DNA from 2 places in the Streptomyces sp. NBC_01428 genome. Region 2 is predicted to be linked to the other one. Evidence: riboswitches for the same ligand, from Rfam matches in the RefSeq annotation. Region 2 holds a riboswitch; the other holds the start of a gene.
The links. Region 2 has a riboswitch for glycine ahead of gcvT (glycine cleavage system aminomethyltransferase GcvT). Riboswitches for the same ligand answer to the same signal wherever they lie in the genome.
Positions count from the first base shown of each region.

Region 1: another riboswitch for glycine. It lies ahead of gcvP (aminomethyl-transferring glycine dehydrogenase); the one in region 2 lies ahead of gcvT (glycine cleavage system aminomethyltransferase GcvT).

Region 1 is NZ_CP109499.1:7,611,685-7,622,752, reverse strand. Features, by position in the region: gene OG406_RS33055 (DUF5999 family protein) at 14-220, shown strand; gene gcvP (aminomethyl-transferring glycine dehydrogenase) at 356-3,241, opposite strand; glycine riboswitch at 3,419-3,514, opposite strand; gene OG406_RS33045 (PRC-barrel domain-containing protein) at 3,645-4,016, shown strand; gene OG406_RS33040 (DNA polymerase IV) at 3,938-5,509, opposite strand; gene OG406_RS33035 (MerR family transcriptional regulator) at 5,586-6,254, opposite strand; gene OG406_RS33030 (bifunctional nuclease family protein) at 6,472-6,945, opposite strand; gene ftsR (transcriptional regulator FtsR) at 7,031-7,783, opposite strand; gene OG406_RS33020 (FHA domain-containing protein) at 7,826-8,785, opposite strand; gene OG406_RS33015 (DUF881 domain-containing protein) at 8,846-9,685, opposite strand; gene OG406_RS33010 (small basic family protein) at 9,691-10,023, opposite strand; gene OG406_RS33005 (DUF881 domain-containing protein) at 10,020-10,925, opposite strand; gene OG406_RS33000 (mannose-1-phosphate guanyltransferase) at 11,024-11,068, opposite strand, start outside.
Region 2 is NZ_CP109499.1:3,089,120-3,100,187, forward strand. Features, by position in the region: gene OG406_RS13230 (ABC transporter permease) at 1-416, opposite strand, end outside; gene OG406_RS13235 (enhanced serine sensitivity protein SseB C-terminal domain-containing protein) at 893-1,693, opposite strand; gene OG406_RS13240 (enhanced serine sensitivity protein SseB) at 1,866-2,642, opposite strand; gene OG406_RS13245 (AAA family ATPase) at 2,708-3,376, opposite strand; glycine riboswitch at 3,551-3,647, shown strand; glycine riboswitch at 3,648-3,759, shown strand; gene gcvT (glycine cleavage system aminomethyltransferase GcvT) at 3,794-4,912, shown strand; gene gcvH (glycine cleavage system protein GcvH) at 5,067-5,444, shown strand; gene glyA (serine hydroxymethyltransferase) at 5,456-6,718, shown strand; gene OG406_RS13265 (L-serine ammonia-lyase) at 6,910-8,277, shown strand; gene OG406_RS13270 (glycoside hydrolase family 25 protein) at 8,414-8,971, shown strand; gene OG406_RS13275 (MOSC domain-containing protein) at 8,998-9,540, shown strand; gene OG406_RS13280 (NADPH-dependent F420 reductase) at 9,567-10,340, opposite strand; gene OG406_RS13285 (EF-hand domain-containing protein) at 10,443-10,655, opposite strand; gene OG406_RS13290 (GNAT family N-acetyltransferase) at 10,866-11,068, shown strand, end outside.

The DNA.
Region 1 (11,068 bases), 4.5 Mb from region 2:
AAAGATCCCACCCATGTGCCAGCACCAGCCACCGTGCCCGTCAGCCGCGTCCGCCGACCGGGAGTCCGCCCGTCTCGTGGCGCATCACCCGGAACAGGGATGGAGCCTGCTGTGCAACGGCGTTCTCCTCTTCGAGGACACCGGTGAGCTCCTGCCGGACGGCCGGATCATCGCCCCGCACCGCCCGCTGGGCGGCGCCGCGGTAATGACCGCTGCCTGACCCGCACACCCGGGCGGCCCCGACAGGGCCGCCCAGACAGACGAGGGGCCGGCCCGGAGACGTACTCTCCGAACCGGCCCCGACGCATCTCCGCGGGTGGTCACTGCGGGTGACCACCCGCGTTCGGTGTGCCGATCAGTCCTCGTAGGCGTCCAGCGGCGGGCAGGAGCAGACGAGGTTCCGGTCGCCGTAGGCCTGGTCGATCCGGCGGACCGGCGGCCAGTACTTGTCCGCTGCCGAGACACCGGCGGGGAACACGGCCTCCTCGCGGCTGTACGCGTGCTCCCAGTCACCGCCGAGCGCGGCGGCCGTGTGCGGCGCCCCCCGCAGCGGGTTGTCGTCGACGGCCCACTCGCCGGAGCCGACCTTCTCGATCTCCGCGCGGATCGCGATCATCGCGTCGCAGAACCGGTCCAGCTCGCCGAGGTCCTCGGACTCGGTCGGCTCGATCATCAGAGTGCCGGCCACCGGGAACGACATCGTCGGCGCGTGGAAGCCGTAGTCGATCAGGCGCTTGGCGATGTCGTCCACGCTGACGCCGGTCGCCTTGGTCAGCGGGCGCAGGTCGATGATGCACTCGTGCGCGACCAGTCCGCCGGGGCCGGTGTACAGCACCGGGTAGTGCGGCTCCAGGCGCTTGGCCACGTAGTTCGCGGACAGCACGGCCACCTGTGTGGCGCGCTTGAGACCCTCGCCGCCCATCAGCCGGACGTACGACCAGGAGATGGGCAGGATGCCCGCGGAACCCCACGGCGCGGCGGAGATCGGACCGACGCCCGTCTCGGGGCCGGCCTCGGGCTGCAGCGGGTGGTTCGGCAGGTACGGCGCCAGGTGCGCGCGCACGCCGACCGGGCCGACGCCGGGACCGCCGCCGCCGTGCGGGATGCAGAACGTCTTGTGCAGGTTGAGGTGCGAGACGTCGCCGCCGAAGTGGCCCGGCTTGGCGAGACCCACCAGGGCGTTCAGGTTGGCGCCGTCGACGTAGACCTGGCCGCCGGCCTCGTGCACCTGGGCGCAGATGTCGGCGACGTGCTCCTCGAACACACCGTGCGTCGAGGGGTAGGTGATCATCAGCACCGACAGCTCGTCGCGGTACTGCTCGATCTTGGCGCGCAGGTCCTCGACGTCGATTTCGCCGTCGTCGGCCGTCTTCACGACGACGACCTTCATTCCGGCCATCACGGCGCTCGCGGCGTTGGTGCCGTGGGCGGAGGACGGGATGAGACAGATGGTGCGCTGGTCGTCGCCGTTGGCGCGGTGGTAGCCGCGGACGGCCAGCAGACCGGCCAGCTCGCCCTGCGAACCGGCGTTGGGCTGCAGCGACACCTTGTCGTACCCGGTGACCTCGGCGAGCTGGTCCTCCAGCTCGTGGATGAGCGTGAGGTAGCCCTGGGCCTGCTCGGCGGGCGCGAAGGGGTGCATCTGCCCGAACTCGGGCCAGGTGACCGGCTCCATCTCCGTGGTCGCGTTGAGCTTCATCGTGCAGGAGCCCAGCGGGATCATGCCGCGGTCGAGCGCGTAGTCGCGGTCGGAGAGCTTCCGCAGGTAGCGCAGCATCGCGGTCTCGGAGCGGTGCTGGTGGAACACCGGGTGCGTGAGGTAGTCGTCGGTGCGCAGCAGCGCGGCTGGCAACGTGTCCTGCGCGCTCGCGTCCAGCGCCTCGACATCGCCCTCGACGCCGAACGCGGTCCACACGGCGGCGAGCTGCGCGCGCGTGGTCGTCTCGTCGCAGGAGATCGACACATGGTCGGCGTCCGCCCCGTGGACGTTGACGCCGAGGTCGCGGGCGCGCTCCACGACGGCGGCGGCGCGGCCCGGGACCCGCACGGTGAGCGTGTCGAAGTACGCGCCGTGCACGACCTCGACTCCGCCGGCGGTGAGCCCGGCGGCGAGCACCGTGGCGTAGCGGTGCGTGCGGCGCGCGATGGTCCGCAGCCCGTCGGGGCCGTGGTACACGGCGTACATGCCGGCCATCACGGCGAGGAGCACCTGGGCCGTGCAGATGTTGCTGGTCGCCTTCTCGCGACGGATGTGCTGCTCACGCGTCTGGAGGGCGAGGCGGTACGCCTTGTGCCCGTCGGCGTCCACGGACACACCGACGAGGCGGCCGGGGAGGCTGCGGGCGAACTTCTCGCGTACCGCCATGTAGCCGGCGTGCGGTCCGCCGAAGCCCATCGGGACACCGAAGCGCTGCGTCGTGCCGACGGCGATGTCCGCGTCGAGCTCGCCGGGCGAGGTGAGCAGCGTGAGGGCGAGCAGGTCGGCGGCGACGGTGACGACCGCGCCCAGCGCGTGCGCCTGCTCGATGAGCGGCTTGATGTCACGTACGGCACCGGAGGCACCCGGGTACTGGACGAGCACGCCGTTGATCTCGCGCCCGGCCAGGTCGGCCGGGATGCCCTCGGCGAGGTCGGCGACGACGACCTCGACGCCGGTCGGCTCGGCGCGGGTCTGGATGACCGCGATGGTCTGCGGCAGCGCGTCCGCGTCGACCAGGAAGAGGCCCTTCTTGTTCTTGCCCATGCGGCGGGACAGCGCCATCGCCTCGGCGGCGGCGGTGCCCTCGTCGAGCAGCGAGGCGCCCGAGGTGGGCAGACCGGTCAGCTCGGCGACGACGGTCTGGAAGTTCAGCAGCGCCTCGAGCCGGCCCTGCGAGATCTCCGGCTGGTACGGCGTGTACGCCGTGTACCAGGCCGGGTTCTCCATGACGTTGCGCAGGATCACCGGCGGCGTGAACGTGCCGTAGTAACCGAGGCCGATCATCGAGCCGAGCACCTGGTTGCGGTCCGCGAGCGAACGCAGCTCGGCCAGCACGTCGGCCTCGGTGCGCGCGGCCGGCAGCTTCAGGGCCTCGGCGTTCTTGATCACGTCCGGCACCGCGGCGGCCGTCAGCTCGTCGAGCGAGCCGTATCCGACCTGCGCGAGCATCTTGGCCCGGGCTTCGGAGTCGGGCCCGATGTGGCGCTGCTCGAAGGGGATTCCCTGTTCGAGCTCGGAGAGCGGAATGCGAGGGGCGGTCATTGCGGAGGCCTCCTGGTCTGACGCGACCTTCGAGGGGTACCCCGGCACGGGTACCCCGACGGCCTCCCCCTCTGTCATCTCAACCTGAGAGCTTCACCGGTCCGTCCGCTGACGTCCCGGCTTTCACCGTCGGTGAGGGCGGAGGCCATCGGCACCCGCCCTGCTTTCCAGAGTGACCTCGTCCGTGCGGTACGTGAGCCTGAGAGATTCCGGGGAGGATTTGCTCCTTCGGCGCCTCCGGTGAAGTCTGGAGGACTCTCCCGCACGGGATCAGCAGCCGTTGGCCAGCCTACCAGCGGGGACAAGACACCTGCCTTCGAGTGGCCGCCCGCCCGAAAGTGCTCTTTTGTAGTGCTTACGGATGTACTGCTTACGGATGAGTTTGCGACCACGTGGAGGGACCGTGCAGACCGACATCGATCCGCGCAACCTGATCGGCCGCAAGGCGTTCGACCGCAAGGGCACCAAGATCGGCACCATCGACGAGGTCTACCTCGACGACGCGACCGGGGTACCGGAATGGGCGGCCATACGCACCGGCCTGTTCAGCCGGGACGCGTTCGTCCCCCTGGAGCCCAGTGAGGTCGTCGAGGGGACCTTGCGCATCCCCTTCGACCGGGCCCTGATCAAGGACGCCCCCGACTTCGGCGTCGGCCGGCACCTCTCCCCCGAGCAGGAACTGCAGCTCTACCACCACTACGGACTCGACGTGGCGGCCCCTCCGCCGCCGCCGGACCGTGACTTCGGCCGGCTCGCGGGATCCGAGGACACCTGATCCACGGAGCCCGAGGGCACCTGGCCCCCTGGGCTTGAGACCACAGGGGCCGTCGGGTCGGCCTCCGGTACCCCGGCTCCCGACGCCCCCGGCTCCACGTCCGCGGGCGTCCGCCCCGGCTCCTCCGGTCTCCGCTCCACCAGCGGAAGCGGATCCGCCGGCTCCAGCCGAGGATCGTCCGTCCGGAAGGTCCGCACCCGGCCCGGCTCCGAGTACGGCGTCTCGAACCGCACCGTGACCCGCCCCAGACCGCTCCCCTGCACCCACCCGTGCCCGAACTCGGCATGCCGGACGTCGTGCCCCGCGGACCACCGTCGCTCCGCGGCCGGCTCCTTCCCGCCCTCGGGACCGTCCGGCTCCGCCTCCGCGAACTCCTGCGCCGACGGCTCCGCCGCGGCAACGGCCTCCGCGTGCGCCTGTGCCTGCGCCTGTGCGAACAGGTCCTCCTGCGTGTAGTCGGCGAGCCCGGAGACACCCACCCCGAGCAGCCGCACGCCCCCGGTCGTGTCCACACCCTCCAGCAGCCGCGCGGCGGCCTCCTGGACGACCCCGGGGTCGTCCGTGGGCCCGCGCAGCGTCTCGGACCGGGTCAGCGTCGAGAAGTCGTACCGGCGCACCTTCAGCACGATGGTCCGGCCCGACAGGCCCGCCCCGCGCAGCCGCCGCACACAGCGGTCCGCGAGCCGCGCCACCTCGAGGCCCACCCGGACCCGGTCGTGGATGTCCACGTCGTACGTGTCCTCCACCGACACCGACTTCGTCTCCCGGTCGGACACCACGGGCCGGTCGTCGCGCGCCAGCGCCATCGCGAACAGCGCGTGCCCATGGGCCTTCCCCAGCAGCCGTACGAGCTCGTCCTCGCCCGCCTCGGCGATCTCCTCGACCGTGGTGATCCCGGCCCGCCGCAGGTGGTCCCCCGTCGCCGGTCCGACGCCCGGCAGGGTCCGCACGGACATCGGCCCCAGCAGCTCGCGCTCGGTGCCCGGATCGATCAGCACCAGACCGTCGGGTTTCGCCTGCTCCGAGGCGATCTTGGCCAGCATCTTGGAGGCGGCGAGCCCCACCGATCCCGTGAGCCCCGTGACAGCTCTGATGTCCGCCCGCAGCTTCACCCCGGCCAGCCGTGCCGAGCGCTCGTCCCACGCCGTTCCGCCCGCTTCCAGGTCCACGAACGCCTCGTCCAGGCTCAGCGGCTCCACCAGCGGCGACAGGGCCCGCAGCAGGCCCATCACCTGCTCGCTGACCTCTTTGTAGAGAGCGAAGCGCGGCACCAGATACGCGGCGTTCGGCGCCCGGCGGCGCGCCTGTGCCATCGGCATCGCCGAGTTCACCCCGAAGACCCGGGCCTCGTACGAAGCGGTGGAGACGACCCCGCGGGGCCCGAGGCCGCCCACGACGACGGCCTTCCCGCGCAGACTCGGCTTGGACGCCTGCTCCGCCGAGGCGAAGAAGGCATCCATGTCGAGATGCAGGATCGTGGGCGCGGTTCTCACATGTCCGATGCTGCCCTACGCCACTGACAATGCCCCGGCAACGCCGGGGCATCAGGTCATCGGAAGCGCGCTTCGGTCACACGGCCCGGTTCCGTCTGCGAGCCAGCTCGTCGGCGGGATTGTTGGCGAGGAGCGTCTCCCCGGTGTCCACCCGCTCCCCGTGCAGCTGCGACAGGGCGCTCTCGACGTCCCGCCACACCACGCCCACGGCGATGCCGAAGACGCCCTGGCCGCCCTGCAGCAGGGCGTGGACCTCGTCCGGGGAGGTGCACTCGTAGACCGTCGCACCGTCGCTCATCAGCGTCATGCGCTCCAGGTCCTGGAAACCGCGCTCCCTCAGGTGCTGAACCGTGGTGCGGATGTTCTGCAGCGACACCCCGGTGTCCAGGAATCGCTTGACGATCTTCAGAACCACCACGTCACGGAAGCTGTAGAGCCGCTGTGTCCCCGACCCGTAGGCCGGACGCACGCTGGGCTCGACCAGACCGGTCCGCGCCCAGTAGTCCAGTTGGCGGTAGGTGATGCCCGCGGCGGCACACGCCGTGGGTCCCCGGTAGCCGACCTCCTCGGGAACTGTCCCTCCCTCGTCGGACACTGCCGCCGGCCGCCGCGGAACGTGATCGGCCGCGCCGCCATGCTGCCCCCTGCTCGAGTCGAGCCGAGAGCTTGGGGGAGGGTACGGGCCGCTCTCTCCCAGACCGCGTCCGGGAGCACCCCCAGCCGTACCGTCGCCGCTGCTTCTCACGCCGACCTCCGTCCTAGACCTGCCTTCACGACGGTAGGCAGTCACCAGGGGCTCGTCAACGATCGCCACACTCGGCACGCCGAGTGATAATCACCCAAGGAGTGGTTTGCCGTGTCCTACCGCGGGGAAAGGCTAGCCGAATGCGCTCGGCGCGGGCCGCGGCACACCACACTCGCCAGGGGCAAATGCCGCCGAAGTGACTCCCGCGCCGCCGGCCTCACTGGCTGTTGGTGCCGAAGTCCTCGGGTGAGATCTGGTCGAGGAACTCGCGGAACTTCTCCACCTCGTCCTCCTGCTCGTCCGGGATGGCGATACCCGCGTCGTCCAGCACCCCGTCACTGCCGTAGATCGGCGTGCCGGTGCGCAGGGCGAGCGCTATGGCGTCCGAGGGACGCGCGCTGACCTCGACCCCGCTGGCGAAGACGAGCTCCGCGTAGAACACACCCTCACGAAGGTCCGTGATCCGTACTTCGGTGAGCTCCTGGCCGACAGCCTCCAGCACGTCCTTGAACAGGTCGTGGGTCAGCGGTCGTGCGGGGGCCATGCCCTGCTGGGCGAAGGCGATCGCCGTCGCCTCCCCCGGTCCGATCCAGATGGGGAGGTAGCGGTCGCCTCCCACTTCACGCAGAAGCACGATCGGTTGGTTGGAGGGCATTTCCACCCGGACACCTACGACATCGAGCTCGTTCACACAGCAACCCTAGGCCGTGCTCGGGACGTTTGGGTAGTCGGGCACAGAACGGGTGGCCGATCCACCGGCGGCGCCGGTGCCCCGATCAGGGAAGTCGCACGCCCAGCGCGGTCTGCACGAGGGCCGCGTGGAGCTTCACCGTGAGCCCCGCCAGCTCCTTCGCCCGGGCCTCCGCGTGCGCCCGGGTCTGCGGGTTGCGGTGGCGCCGCAGCGGGGCCACCACCTGGTCCACCAGGCCCGCGTCGCGCTCCGCCGCCGCCTTCATCGCCCGGAGATGCCGCGGTTCGATCCCGAAGCGGCCCAGCTCCACGACGAGTGCGGCGACGGTCACCGCCTCGGCGTCGTACACACCGCCCGGAAGGGGGCCGATCAGGCCGTACGACTCCCACTCCTCGAGTTCCTGCTCACCGATCTCCGCGGCGGCCAGCAGCTCCGCACGGCCCACTCGGGCCGCCGTCGGCCCCTCGGGCTCGCCATAGAGCCCTCCGAGGGGTTCTCCGTCACCGGAGTCGCGCTGGCGTCCCACCGCGGGCAGACGTACCTGCTCACCGCGCTCCAGGGCGTCCAGGTGCTCGCGGATCACCTTGAGCGGGAGATAGTGGTCGCGCTGCATGCGCAGGACGTGACCGAGGCGCTCGACGTCGTTCGCACTGAACTTGCGATACCCCGAAGGGGTCCGCCGCGGCTCGACGAGCCCCTCCGACTCCAGAAATCTGATCTTGGAGATGGTTACTTCGGGAAACTCGTCGCGCAGCTGGCTCAGCACCGCGCCGATGCTCATCAGACCACTGTCCGCGGCGGTGCCGCTGCCGGCACCGCCGCTCGGTGTTTGAAGCATGGACATTCCCTCGGTGTCCCCCCGGACGGAGTTGGGGGAGGGTCAGACGCCCCGCTGGCTCGCGTAGAACACCAGCCGGTACTTGCCGATCTGCACCTCGTCACCGTTCGACAGGGCGACCTGGTCGATCCGCTCCCGGTTGACGTACGTCCCGTTCAGGCTGCCGACATCGGCGACGGTGAACGACCCGTCCGCCACGCGACGGAATTCCACATGGCGGCGCGACACGGTCACGTCGTCGAGGAAAATGTCGCTCTGCGGATGACGACCGGCCGTGGTCAGGTCGCTGTCCAGCAGGAAGCGACTGCCCGAGTTCGGGCCGCGGCGCACCACCAGGAGCGCCGAGCCGAGCGGCAGCGCGTCGACCGCCGCCTGCGCCTCCGGGGAGAGCATCGGCGAGGGCGTCTGGCCCGTCACCTCTGCGTCGTAGGCCTCGATCCCCGAGATGGAGATCGTGGACGTCGTCTCGGAGGGGCGCTCCGCGCCGCCCCGCAGCGGGGCACCGCAGTTGGAGCAGAACCGGCTGTTCTCCGCGTTCCGGTTCCCGCACCTCGTACACACCAGGGCCGACATGGACGGATCCTCCTGCCGCGGCTGCCCACCAGGGGCTTGGGACGCATACGGATCGGAGGCGAACCCTCCACCCGAGCTTGAGGCTGACGGTTCCCCGAAACCTATGCGGCCGGACTGGGCAGGGTCAACAGACGGCGCGCCGGGACCACCGGCACCGCCGACCTGGTCACGGAACAGCGGGCGGTCGCCGCTCTGGGCGTCCGCCGCGTCTCCCTGGCGCGGTGCACGGTGGCGGGCCGTCGCGTTGTCACCGCTGCCCTCTCGCGTGCTCTTGCCGAACAACTTCGCAAACAACTTCACGGGCGATTCCCCTTGACCGAAACAGACCCGCCCGTGGGGCAGGACGAACACTGAATGAACACACCGGTCGACCCGGACATCCTCACAACGTCCGTATCCACCAGACAGTTTCCACCACGCACCACCCATTCGGTGCGCCGACCCCCCGCAACCTCATGCCCTCGCCCGGCGGACCTCATGCGACCCACCTCACGGGGAGGACGACCGAGCGTAGTCAGGCCGCTCCGCCGGTCGCAAGGCATCCACGACGATCTTCGTCGAACGCTCCACCGTGACGGTGGCCTGCTCCTTCTCCAGCGTCTGCACCACACCCCCCGGAATGTTCAGCGCCGGCTCCAGATCCTGCGGCTTGCCGATGACCTTGAAACGATACGGCTGGGTGATCTTGTTCCCGTCGACCTTCACTCCGCTCCCGGAGTCGGCCAGATAGGTACCGGCGACCACACGCACTCCGTTCACCTGGATCGCCTCCGCGCCCGCGGCGCGCAGCTCCTGGATCGCGTCGAGCAGCATGTCCGCCTTGACCGTCCCCTTGGTGTCGTCGATCGTCAGCGTGATGCCGGGGCCCTGGGCGGCCACGGTGCCCGCGAGGATGCCGAGTTGCTTCTCCTTCTCGACCGTCTGCTTGCGGGCCTCCTCGGCCTGGTCCGAGCTGTTCTCCAGCTCGGTGCGCTGGTCCTCGAGTCCCTGCTTCTCGTCTTCAAGACGCTGAGTGCGGTTGTCGAGTTCATCGAGGATGCGTACGAGATCCTCCTGGCGGGCCCCACGCAGGGCACTGTCCCCGTCGCTGTTGGAGGCCACCTGGACGGCCAGGCCGAAGCCGAGGCCGAACAGCAGCACGGCGACGATGAGTTGGGCGCGCGAGACGCGCGGCGGCCACAGTCCGCTGACCAGCCGCTGCCGACCGGCGGACGACGGACGGGCGACCGGCTCCGGCTGCACGGGACCGGGGCCCTCCGCGGCGGCGGGGACCTCGTCCGGCAGCTCTCTGCGGAGCGGGTTCTCGGGGGTCTCGTCTTCGTTGCTCATCGGCCTCACGCCCGGAACACGTGCCGGCGGATCGCGGCGGCGTTGGAGAAGATGCGGATGCCGAGGACGACGACGACACCCGTGGAGAGCTGGGCGCCCACGCCCAACTTGTCGCCCAGGAAGACGATCAGTGCGGCGACGACCACGTTCGACAGGAACGAGACCACGAAGACCTTGTCGTCGAAGATGCCGTCGAGCATCGCGCGCAGGCCGCCGAACACGGCGTCGAGCGCCGCGACGACGGCGATCGGAAGGTACGGCTCGACAACCGCCGGAACCTCGGGCCGGACCAACAATCCAGCCACGACTCCCACGACGAGGCCCAGTACGGCGATCACGATGTGCCCTTCTCTGTGCTCGGCTCTGCTGTACGTACGATCACGCTCGGTGCCGCGGACAACCGGACGTCGTCCTCGGCGGAAATGCTGGTCCGGATGCCGTAGTTCTCCTGCAGGGCGTGCAGGTACAGCCCGTCGGCGCTGTCCTGGAACCTGGTGCTGAGTCGCTGGCCGTCCCCCACCGCGAGCACCGTGTACGGCGGCACGAGCGGCTTGTTGTCGACCAGTATCGCGTCACCGGCGGCCCGGATGGCCGACAGGGCGGTCAGCCGCTGTCCGTTGACGGAGATGGCCTCGGCGCCCGACTCCCAGAGCCCGTTGACCACGCGCTGCATGTCACGGTCCCGCACACGTCCGGTGTCGGAGAACCCCGACGTCTCGCGCGGATTGGTCCCGTCGCCGCCGGTACTGGCTTCCTTGGCGTCGTTCACGACGAGCTTCACACCCGGCCCGTGGACGTCGGTGGCGCCCGACAGGATGCTGACCAGGTCGGCCTGTCCGCCACCGGTCTTCTTGAGGGCCTCGCGCTGGCGCGCGCTCACGTCGGAGCGCAGCGTGTCGACGTTCTTCTCCAGCTTGTCCGCGGTCGAGGACTCACGCTCGATGCGGTCGATGAGTTCCTGACGCTCCTTGGCGACGACCGGGGCCGCTATCCGCGCGTTCGCCGCTCCCACCGTGACCACCAGCGCCGCGAGCACCAGGCCCGCCGCGAGTCCGAGCTTCGCCCGCAGCGTCTTCGGCAGACCACCATCGCCCTCGGCCTGCTTGCGGGCGGCCGCCTCGGCGTATCCGTCGTCGAGGCTGTGGTCCATGACATTGGTGAGCAGCGACATGGAGGCGTCCGGGCGCGAGGGGCGCGGAGCGCTGCTCCGAACGGGGGGCTGCTGCGGCATGCCGCACATCGTCGCACGTCGCGGGTGCTACCTCCGAATGGCCCCACCGGCGTGCCGGACAGGCCCCCTTGGGGGCACTTGTCCGACACGCACGGGTGAAGGATGTTTCAGCGGCCGGCGCTGTCCACCACGGCCGCCCACTCGTCGAGCAG
Region 2 (11,068 bases):
CCGATCACGTTCGACAGGATGGTGGCGCCGAAGGCGACCACCAGGGAGACCCAGGAGCCCTCGAGGACACGGGTGGCGATGTCGCGCCCGAACTTCGGGTCGACGCCGAGCGGGTGATCCCAGCTCATTCCGCCGAACCCGCCCTTGGGCAGCGAGGTGTTGGGGTCGATCAGGTCCTGGTGGAAGGCGTTCGGGTCCAGCCCGAACATCGCCTGGACGGGCCGGGCGAGCACGGCCAGCAGGATGAGCAGCACGACGATGACACCGCCGGCGACCGCCACTCTGTCGCGCTTGAAGCGCGTCCAGGCGATCTGTCCCAGGGAACGACCCTCGATCTGCCCCTTGTCGACTCCGGCGAGCACAGCCTCTGGCTGAACTTCCGTCGCCGCCCCGGTGGTCTCGATCGGTGCGGTCACAGTGACCCGACCCTTCTCGCCGGTGGTGACCGGCCTACGCCTGCCGCTGTCTGCGGCTTGGTTCACTTGCTCGCCGGGAAGCCGGCCGCAGATGATGCGGCCCGATGACCCGGCTGATCGTTCGACTTGCACTCGCTCACGGAATCGATGACCCCGTGTCTGATGGGCGAGTCTTCAGTGCCGCCACGATCACGTGCCAGGTCTCATGGAGAAAGTATGCGCAACCGTGATGCTTGTAGGGGGATTCCGTTATCCGAACAGTGGGTAACGCGAGCCGGACGAGGGGCAGTTGGGCGTGAAGGGTCCACGCTGATCCTTTTGGCCTCAAACGGTCCCGAACCGGGACAACCACCCCATGCGCCTGCTCCCCCGCAGGTCAGCACCATCGTGCGTACGGCAATGGAAGGCCGTGCGCGAGGTCATGATGCCAGCAGCACTCGCACGATCGTACGACCGGTCCGCGATGCGGGACGGCCTCAGTAGCCGCCGCGGGCCGGCGGATAGCCGTAGCCGCCCGCCACCGGGGCCTGCGCGGGCGCCGCGTGGGCCTCGCGGTCGTAGAACGGCCGGGCGTTGGCGCGCAGCCACATCGCGACCGGGTCGAACGCGTCGGACATCGCGACCGTCGAGACGGGCAGCCCCTCCGGGACGGCCCCGATCGACTGCTGCATCATCGCCCGCACCGAGTCGACGGCGGGCGGCGAGGTGTCGTACACGTCGAGGCCGATGGCGAGGTACGGCGCCCCGAGCGCGGGCTGGACCCAGGCCCGGCGCAACGAACGCACGGCCGGGGTGAGATGCGCGTTCTGGGTGATCAGGGCGTAGAACTGCGGGATCTCGATGCCGGGTTCGGAGAGCCGGAGCGGGCCCGCGGGCTGGCGTTCCAGGCCGGTGGCGATCCGGCGCAGATCGAGCCAGGGGATGCCGAGGCCGCCACCGGGAGCGTGCGGATTCAGCCAGAGACCGAAGTGGTCGGGGTAGAGGGTGCGGGCCACGTCCAGGCTGTCGACGACCTCGTACGAGCGGTTCCAGCCGCTGGCCGACAGCTCCTGGGCGGAGGTGACACAGGGCGCGTAACCGAAGCCGTCCACCTGCATGTTGCCGTACTGGGCGTCCGGGGAGCCGGACTGGCCGTGCCAGAGGAGCATCCACACCTGGCCGGACGAGGGGGTCGCGAGCGCGCGAAGGAGCGCCTCGTAGGCGTCGTAACGCCCGGGCGTCACCTGGCGCAGCATGTGCTCGACCTGCCCGGCCGCGGCCGTGCCCGACGCGCTCACCCTTCAACCGCCCCTTCGCGAACAAATCACGACGAACTCATCCAATACGCCTCAGGCGTCGGTGAGAACGTGCGTCAACACCTCGACCGGGCCATGAAACCAGCTTATGCGGCGAACGTCCTCCGCCGGGGGACGCCGTCGCGTGCTCCTTTCCGTCACGACGGACGGCCGTTCAGTGACCTGCCTGGTAGAAGGGCCGGACCTGGGCGCGCATCCAGTCGCCCACCGGGTCCTGGGTCACGTCGAGGAGGACCAGGTTCACCGGGATGTTCATCGGGACGCGGCCGAGGGCCCGGCCGAGGGCGTCGAGGGGGAGGGTGCGGGCCTCGCCCTCCCACAGGGAGAGTTCGACGCCGATGAACATGACCGGGGCGTCGCCCTCGATGCTGGCCAGGCAGCGGCGGGCGCTCAGCACGACGCCGGTGCCGGCGAACTCGGCGGAGGCCGCGGCGAGGAAGTCCACCGGGTCCTCCTGCCAGTCCGGTTCGAAGAGCCGCACCCGGCCGCCGCTCGCCGGTCCGTCCAGCGGGGTCCGCCCGGCCCGGCAGAGTTCGGCGACGGCGATCGGCGGCAGGGGCACGCCGACCACGCCGTCCGGGTTCACCGCGATGCCGACCTGCGGCGGGAGTCCGCGGGCGAACTCCGCGGCGGGCGCGATGGTGAACGACATGTGGCCGCCGGTGACCTGCCGGAACTGCTCCTCCGAGCTGAAGACGGGCACGTACACCTGGCCTTCGAGCTCCATCGTGGGCAGATCGAGCGGGCCGCTGTCGGGGCCGCCGCCGCTGGGCAGCGGCACCCAGACGAAGCTGCGGCCGAGCACCTCGACGATGCGGGCGCCCGCCGAGGCGGCTCCGCCCATGCCGAGGGCGGCGGACAGCACCTCCTCCAGCTCGTTGCCGGGCCAGCCGCCGTGCGGATGGGGGTGTGCCTGTGCCGGGAAGTCCATCTGTCTCTACCGCCTGCTTCGAACCACTGTTCCGGCTGGAAAGGTTAATGGGACGACACGGCCGGTCAGTGGCCGAAGTCGATCCTGCGCAGCACGTCGGCCGCCTCCCGGTCGATGAGGACCGCGGAACCGCAGCCCTCGGGAACGTCACCGCGCTCCACGGAGCGCAGCAGCCGGGCGACCGCGCCGCGGTGGCGGGCGAACGCGTAGCGCGAGACGCCCCGGCCGCGCTCGCGCTGGCCGTCCAGCGCGGTGTCCGGCGTGACGTCGAGCAGCAGCAGGTGCAGCGCGCCTCCCCGGCGGCGCGCCGCGCGGCCGAGCCAGCGGCGCACCCAGGCCTGGGTGCCGCAGTCGTGCACGACGACTCCGCCGTCGCCGCGCAGCGCCCGGCGCAGGCCGGCGTAGTGCGCGAGGCGGACCAGGGGGCGGTAGACCGCGTACGGCAGCAGGCGGGCCATCCGGCCGTCCCAACGGTCGCGGGTGTCCTGCGAGTCGACGCGCGTGCCCTCGACCGCCCGCCGCATCAGGGTCGACTTGCCGCTGCCGGGCAGTCCGGTGACCACGACGAGGTCGCGGGTGCCGAAGCGCAGACCGTGCGGGCTGTGCCCGGCACGGTCCCTCAGGTCTCGGACGACGGCCGCCGGGAGCGGGCCGCACGCCTCCCGGGCCGGTGCGCCGGTCTGCTCGGGCAGCGCGAGACCCGAGGTCGTCGCGTACACCGTGGTCCTGTTCACCGTGGCCGTCCTCCCCTTGGATGTGGAGTCCCATCCCCGTCGAGTGTAAAGAGAAGGTAATGCGCGGCGCTTCCCGTTTCGGTGCGCGGACTGCCACAGCACGGTTACAGATGCGGACTGCCCTGATCGGACGGGGCGTGCAATGATGGCCGCGCCAACTGCATACCGGCCGCTTGAATCCGCGCGGGAGAGTCCTGGGTACGTGTACCCGGGCGCCGAAGGAGCAAGTCCCTCCCTTGAATCTCTCAGGCCCCGTTACCGCGCGGGCGAGGCACATCTGAAAAGCGGGCCGCTCTCCGTGGCTCCACCCAAGGTGCAAATCAGGACCACCGTTTCGCGGGGTCGTGATGAACCTCTCAGGTTCCGATGACAGATGGGGAGGAACGACCTCGCCGTCATGCCTTGGGAGCCCCACCGATGAGCAGCACCACCCCCCGCCTCACCGCGCTCGACGCCCTGCACCGCTCGCTGGGCGCGACGATGACCGACTTCGCCGGCTGGGACATGCCGCTGCGCTACGGCTCGGAGCGCGACGAGCACCTCGCCGTCCGCACGAAGGCCGGCCTCTTCGACCTCTCGCACATGGGCGAGATCACCGTCACCGGCCCGCAGGCCGCCGAGCTCCTCGCCTTCGCGCTGGTCGGCAACATCGCCACCGTGGGCGTCGGCCGTGCCCGCTACACGATGATCTGCCAGGAGGACGGCGGCATCCTGGACGACCTGATCGTCTACCGGCTCGCCGAGCACGAGTTCATGGTCGTAGCGAACGCCTCCAACGCCCAGGTGGTGCTGGACGCGCTGACCGCACGCGCCGCCGGTTTCGACGCGGTGGTGCGCGACGACCGTGACGCGTACGCCCTGATCGCCGTGCAGGGACCCGAGTCCCCCGGCATCCTCGCGTCGCTCACCGACGCGGACCTGGACGGCCTGAAGTACTACGCGGGGCTGCCGGGCACCGTCGCCGGTGTGCCGGCGCTGATCGCCCGCACCGGCTACACGGGCGAGGACGGTTTCGAACTGTTCGTCGCGCCCTCCGACGCCGAGAAGGTGTGGCAGGCGCTGACCGACGCGGGCACCCCCGTCGGGCTGATCCCGTGCGGCCTGTCCTGCCGCGACACGCTGCGCCTGGAGGCGGGCATGCCGCTGTACGGGCACGAGCTGACGACCTCGCTGACCCCCTTCGACGCCGGCCTCGGACGGGTCGTGAAGTTCGAGAAGGAGGGCGACTTCGTGGGACGCGCCGCGCTCCAGGAGGCCGCCGAGGGCGCCGAGCAGAACCCGCCGCGGGTCCTGGTCGGCCTCGTCGCCGAGGGGCGTCGCGTGCCGCGCGCCGGGTACCCGGTGGTCTCCGGCGGCCAGGTCGTCGGAGAGATCACCTCGGGCGCCCCGTCGCCCACGCTGGGCAAGCCGATCGCGATGGCGTACGTCGACGCCGCGCACGCCGCGCCGGGCACCACCGGTGTCGGTGTGGACATCCGGGGCACCCACGAGCCCTACGAGGTCGTGGCGCTGCCCTTCTACAAGCGCCGGAAGTGACACTGGTCCGCACCGGCAGGCCGTGACACCGGCCCGCACGGACCACGGGCGTCGCGGCTCTCCGCGGCGCCGGACGGCACCCCCGGACGGGCTCGTCCGGGTGACGGACTCCCCCTTTCATCAGCACTCCCCCGCGTACAGGAGAATTCAGGCCATGAGCAACCCCCAGCAGCTCCGCTACAGCAAGGAGCACGAGTGGCTGTCCGTCGCCGAGGACGGCGTCGCGACCGTGGGCATCACCGAGTTCGCGGCCAACGCGCTCGGCGATGTCGTCTACGCCCAGCTTCCCGAGGTCGGTGACACGGTGACCGCGGGCGAGTCCTGCGGCGAGCTGGAGTCGACCAAGTCGGTCAGCGACCTGTACTCCCCCGTGGGCGGCGAGGTCGTCGAGGCCAACCAGGACGTGGTGGACGACCCGTCGCTGGTGAACTCGGCCCCCTTCGAGGGCGGCTGGCTGTTCAAGGTCCGCGTCGCCGACGAGCCCGAGGACCTGATGTCCGCCGACGAGTACGCCGCCTTCACCGCCGGCTGAGGAGTCACCGCATGTCGCTTCTGAACACCCCCCTGCACGAGCTGGACCCGGACGTCGCGGCCGCCGTCGACGCCGAGCTGCACCGCCAGCAGTCCACCCTGGAGATGATCGCCTCGGAGAACTTCGCTCCGGTCGCGGTCATGGAGGCCCAGGGCTCGGTCCTGACGAACAAGTACGCCGAGGGCTACCCCGGCCGCCGCTACTACGGCGGCTGCGAGCACGTCGACGTGGTCGAGCAGATCGCCATCGACCGGGTGAAGGCCCTGTTCGGCGCCGAGCACGCCAACGTGCAGCCGCACTCGGGCGCCCAGGCCAACGCGGCGGCGATGTTCGCGCTGCTCAAGCCGGGCGACACGATCATGGGTCTGAACCTCGCGCACGGCGGGCACCTCACCCACGGCATGAAGATCAACTTCTCCGGCAAGCTCTACGACGTGGTCGCCTACCACGTGGACGACGAGACCGGCCAGGTCGACATGGCCGAGGTCGAGCGCCTCGCCAAGGAGTCGCGTCCGAAGCTGATCGTCGCCGGCTGGTCCGCGTACCCGCGTCAGCTCGACTTCGCGGAGTTCCGCCGGATCGCCGACGAGGTCGGCGCGTACCTCATGGTCGACATGGCGCACTTCGCCGGCCTGGTGGCCGCGGGCCTGCACCCGAACCCGGTGCCGCACGCCCACGTCGTCACGACGACCACCCACAAGACCCTCGGCGGCCCCCGCGGCGGCGTGATCCTCTCGACGGCCGAGCTGGCCAAGAAGATCAACTCCGCGGTCTTCCCGGGTCAGCAGGGCGGTCCGCTGGAGCACGTGATCGCGGCCAAGGCCGTCTCCTTCAAGGTCGCCGCCACCGACGACTTCAAGGAGCGCCAGCAGCGCACGCTGGACGGCGCGCGCATCCTGGCCGAGCGCCTGGTACAGGACGACGCGAAGGCCGTGGGCGTGGACGTGCTGTCCGGCGGCACCGACGTGCACCTGGTCCTCGTCGACCTGCGCAACTCCGCGCTGGACGGGCAGCAGGCCGAGGACCGGCTCCACGAGGTCGGCATCACGGTCAACCGCAACGCCGTCCCGAACGACCCGCGCCCGCCGATGGTCACCTCCGGGCTGCGCATCGGCACGCCGGCGCTCGCCACCCGCGGGTTCACGACCGAGGACTTCACCGAGGTCGCCGACGTCATCGCCGAGGCGCTGAAGCCGGCCTACGACGCCGAGGCCCTCAAGGCCCGGGTGTCCGCTCTGGCCGACAAGCACCCGCTGTACCCCGGCCTGAAGTAGTTTCGTACGCTTCAGGCCGTACGTTTTTGTTCGTACGTTTTCACGGCGTACGGTTTTTGTTCGTACGGTTCGTTCCGTACGGGCGTCCGGGGCACCGCGCACACTGGAAGCAGCGCGGTGCCCCGTCCCATGCAGTCCCGCACCACCCCCGCCGGACAACGGCGTCCGGCGAAACCACCAAGGAGTTCCCCGTGGCCATCTCGGTCTTCGACCTGTTCTCGATCGGTATCGGCCCGTCCAGCTCCCACACGGTGGGCCCGATGCGCGCCGCACGCATGTTCGCCCGGCGGCTGCGCAACGAGGAGCTGCTGGCCCCGGTGACCTCGATACGCGCCGAGCTGTACGGCTCGCTGGGCGCGACCGGCCACGGGCACGGCACGCCCAAGGCGGTGCTGCTCGGCCTGGAGGGAGCCTCGCCGCGCACGGTCGACGTGGAGGGCGCCGACGACCGCGTGGAGCAGATCAAGGCGTCCGGCCGGCTCAGCCTGCTCGGCGAGCACGAGATCGACTTCTCCTTCGACGACGACCTGATCCTGCACCGCCGCAAGGCCCTGCCGTACCACGCGAACGGCATGACGATCTTCGCCTACGACGCCGCGGGCGACCTCGTCCTGGAGAAGACGTACTACTCGGTCGGCGGCGGCTTCGTGGTCGACGAGGACGCCGTCGGCGAGGACCGCATCAAGCTCGACGACACCGTCCTGAAGTACCCGTTCCGCACGGGTGACGAGCTGCTGCGGCTGACGAAGGAGACCGGCCTGTCGATCTCCGCGCTGATGCTGGAGAACGAGCGGGCCTGGCGCACCGAGGACGAGATCCGCGAGGGGCTCCTCGCCATCTGGCGCGTCATGCAGGCGTGCGTCTCGCGCGGCATGGCCCGCGAGGGCATCCTGCCGGGCGGCCTCAAGGTCCGCCGGCGCGCCGCCCACTCGGCCCGCCAGCTCCGCGCCGAGGGTGATCCGCTGGCCCACGCGATGGAGTGGATCACCCTCTACGCGATGGCGGTCAACGAGGAGAACGCCGCGGGCGGCCGGGTGGTGACCGCCCCGACCAACGGCGCGGCCGGCATCATCCCGGCGGTGCTGCACTACTACATCAACTTCGTGCCGGGCGCCGACGAGGAGGGCGTCGTGCGGTTCCTCCTCGCGGCGGGTGCCATCGGCATGCTCTTCAAGGAGAACGCGTCCATCTCCGGCGCCGAGGTCGGCTGCCAGGGCGAGGTCGGCTCGGCCTGCTCGATGGCGGCCGGCGCGCTCGCCGAGGTGCTCGGCGGCAGCCCCGAGCAGGTGGAGAACGCCGCCGAGATCGGCATGGAGCACAACCTCGGCCTGACCTGCGACCCGGTCGGCGGTCTGGTGCAGATCCCCTGCATCGAGCGCAACGGCATGGCCGCCGTGAAGGCCGTGACCGCCGCGAAGATGGCGATGCGCGGCGACGGCTCCCACAAGGTCTCCCTCGACAAGGTCATCAAGACCATGAAGGAGACCGGCGCCGACATGAGCGTGAAGTACAAGGAGACGGCCCGGGGCGGGCTCGCGGTGAACATCATCGAGTGCTGATCGCGTACGCCGGGTGCGGGTCGCTCCTCCGTGCGAGGGTGACACGGGTGAAGTCGGGGAACTCGAAGGGCAGTTGTTCCCCACGAAACCCGGGCACCACTCTGTGTGGCCCGCCCCCTGCACGGAGGCTCCCCCCATGCTGCGAGGCATCGACGTCAGCGCCTACCAGTCGTCCGCGTACGGAACCGACGGTCTGTCGTTCGTCTTCATCAAGGCGACCGAAGGCCGCTCGTACGTCAACCCGAAGCTCGCCGCCCAGGTGAAGACGGCCCGCGACGCCGAGTGCGTCGTGGGCTTCTACCACTTCCTGTGGCCCGGCGACATCACCGCCCAGGCCGAGTACTTCGTCGGCAAGGCCCCCGAGAAGGCGGGCGACCTGCTCGCCGTCGACTGGGAGACCACCGGCGAGGGCACCCACGCGAGCAACGCGGAGAAGGACCGCTTCATCCGCAAGGTCAAGGAGCTGCGCCCGCACCACCGGGTGGTGCTCTACACGAACCGGAACTTCTGGCTGAACATCGACACCACCTCGTACGCCGGCGACGGTCTCTGGATCGCCGACTACGTCTCCGCGGGAAAGCCCCGCATCAAGGCGAAGTGGCGCTTCCACCAGTACACGTCCGACCCGGTGGACAAGAATGTGGCGGACTTCGCGAGCAAGACCGCGCTGCGCACCTGGGCCGGCGGGGCGTAGCCGAGCGGAAGGAAGAGAGCGGACACATGGGCGGGACGGTCGCTGCGGTCAGCAGCAACGGGACGTACTCCTTCACCAAGCCGAACCGGACGGGCGTCACACTCCTCGCCGGGCTCGGCGTGGAGGGCGACGTGCACGCCGGGACGACGGTCAAGCACCGGTTCCGGATGCTGAAGGACCCGTCGCAGGTGAACCTTCGCCAGGTGCACCTCATCCACGAGGAGCTGTTCGACGAGGTGCGCGCGGCGGGTTTCGAGGTCACCGCCGGTCAGCTCGGGGAGAACGTCACCACCCGGGGCGTCGACCTGCTCGGGCTGCCCACCGGGACGCGGCTGCACCTGGGGGCGGAGGCCGTCGTCGAGGTGACCGGGCTGCGCAATCCCTGCGCCCAGATCGACACCTTCCGAAAGGGCCTCATGAAGCAGGTCGTCGGGCGGGACGAGGACGGGACGGTCCGCTTCAAGGCGGGGATCATGAGCGTCGTCCTCACCGGCGGGCCGGTGCGGCCCGGCGACTCCGTGACGGTGGAGCTGCCGGTCGGGCCGCACCGGCCCCTGGAGATCGTCTGACCTCCGGCCCGTGCCGGTGGCGCGGGTCAGCCGCGGAAGTCCGCCGGACGCTCCCGGGGCGCCTCGGCCAGGGCCTTCGTGACGGCGTCGACGCCCTCCTGGAGGCCGTAGACGGGCGTGCCGGGCTGCTGGCGCCAGGAGTCGTCCAGGCCGCCCGCGTCGACGGTGTCGAAGCCGATCTCGTCGATCAGGTCGCGCACCCGCTGCTTGGCCGCGGCGTCGTCACCGGCCACCGGGAGCGCCAAGCGGTCCGGTGCGCCGGCCGGGCGGGCGCGGTCCAGGATGTCCTGGGCGTAGGTGCCGTTGAAGGCCTTCACGACCGTGTGGCCGATCTGCTGCGCGGTCCAGCGGCTCTCGGTGAGACCGTCGTCCTCGATCGCGTCGATCCGGCCGTCGCGCTGCTGGGGGTAGTAGTTGCCCGTGTCGATGACGGCGACGCCCTCGGCGGCTCCGTCCAGGATGCCGTCGGGCAGGTTCGGGACCGCCTTGAGCGGGACCGTGACGACGACGATCTCGGCGCCGCGTGCCGCCTCCTCGACCGTGACGGGGGTCGCCCCGGTCTCCTCGGCGAGCGCGGTGAGCGTCTGGGGGCCGCGGGAGTTGGCGACGGACACGTCGTGCCCGGCGGCGGTGAACCGCCGGGTGAGGTTGCCGCCGATGTTGCCCGCGCCGATGATGCCGATCTTCATGAGAGACAGACCCTTCCGGGGTTGATGCTCCTGATGGGGATCAGCAACCCCGGGGACGGATGCCCTATTCCGGGCTGTGCGGCATCCGGGTGAAGAGGCCGAAAACACCACGCTCTCCGGCTGCTTCGGACCGCACCGAGGACGGCCCGCCGGGGCGGGTGACGCCGAAGGGGCGCCCGCCGGGATGACCGGTGGGCGCCCCTTCGGGGAGCGTCACTTGTTCAGGTGGACCCAGAACTCGTCGAACGAGAGGAGCTTGTCGCCGTTGAGGTCGCGGGCCGCGATGATGACCTCGGCCACCGACTCGGTGACGTTCCAGTCGCCGCCCTGGGCGAGCGCGGTCTTGAACTCGGCCGCCGTGATGAATCCATCACTGTCCGTGTCGATCCGCTCGAACTGCTTGCGTGCTTCCTCGATGTCGGCCACCCGGTCCGCCCCTTCGTCGTGCATCACTGCGTGCGTCACTGCGTTGTGTACGGAGGTCAGATTAACGGTCCGCGCGGGCCCGTAGTGCGGCGACCACCCAGGCGGACTCCGCCCGGTGCGCCGACGGTGAGGAGGCCGGTGCCGTCGTCGGTCAAGTCTGCGAGTCTGGGCCTTCCAATGGGTGGAGACTCAAGCGTCGAGGGGGCGGTCGTGGCCGGCACCGCACACGGGCTGGGGACCGTCGTGGCCGCCGCGGCACGGGGGATCTTCCCACCGCCCGACGGCTCCGTCACGGTCGTGCCGCAGCAGTGCGCGCGCGACGCCGGGGTCCTCGCCTTCACCGCGCACTCCGTGGTCTTCACGGACGAGGACGAGGGCTGGGTGCGCGCGACGCTGGCCGCCGTCGGCTGCGA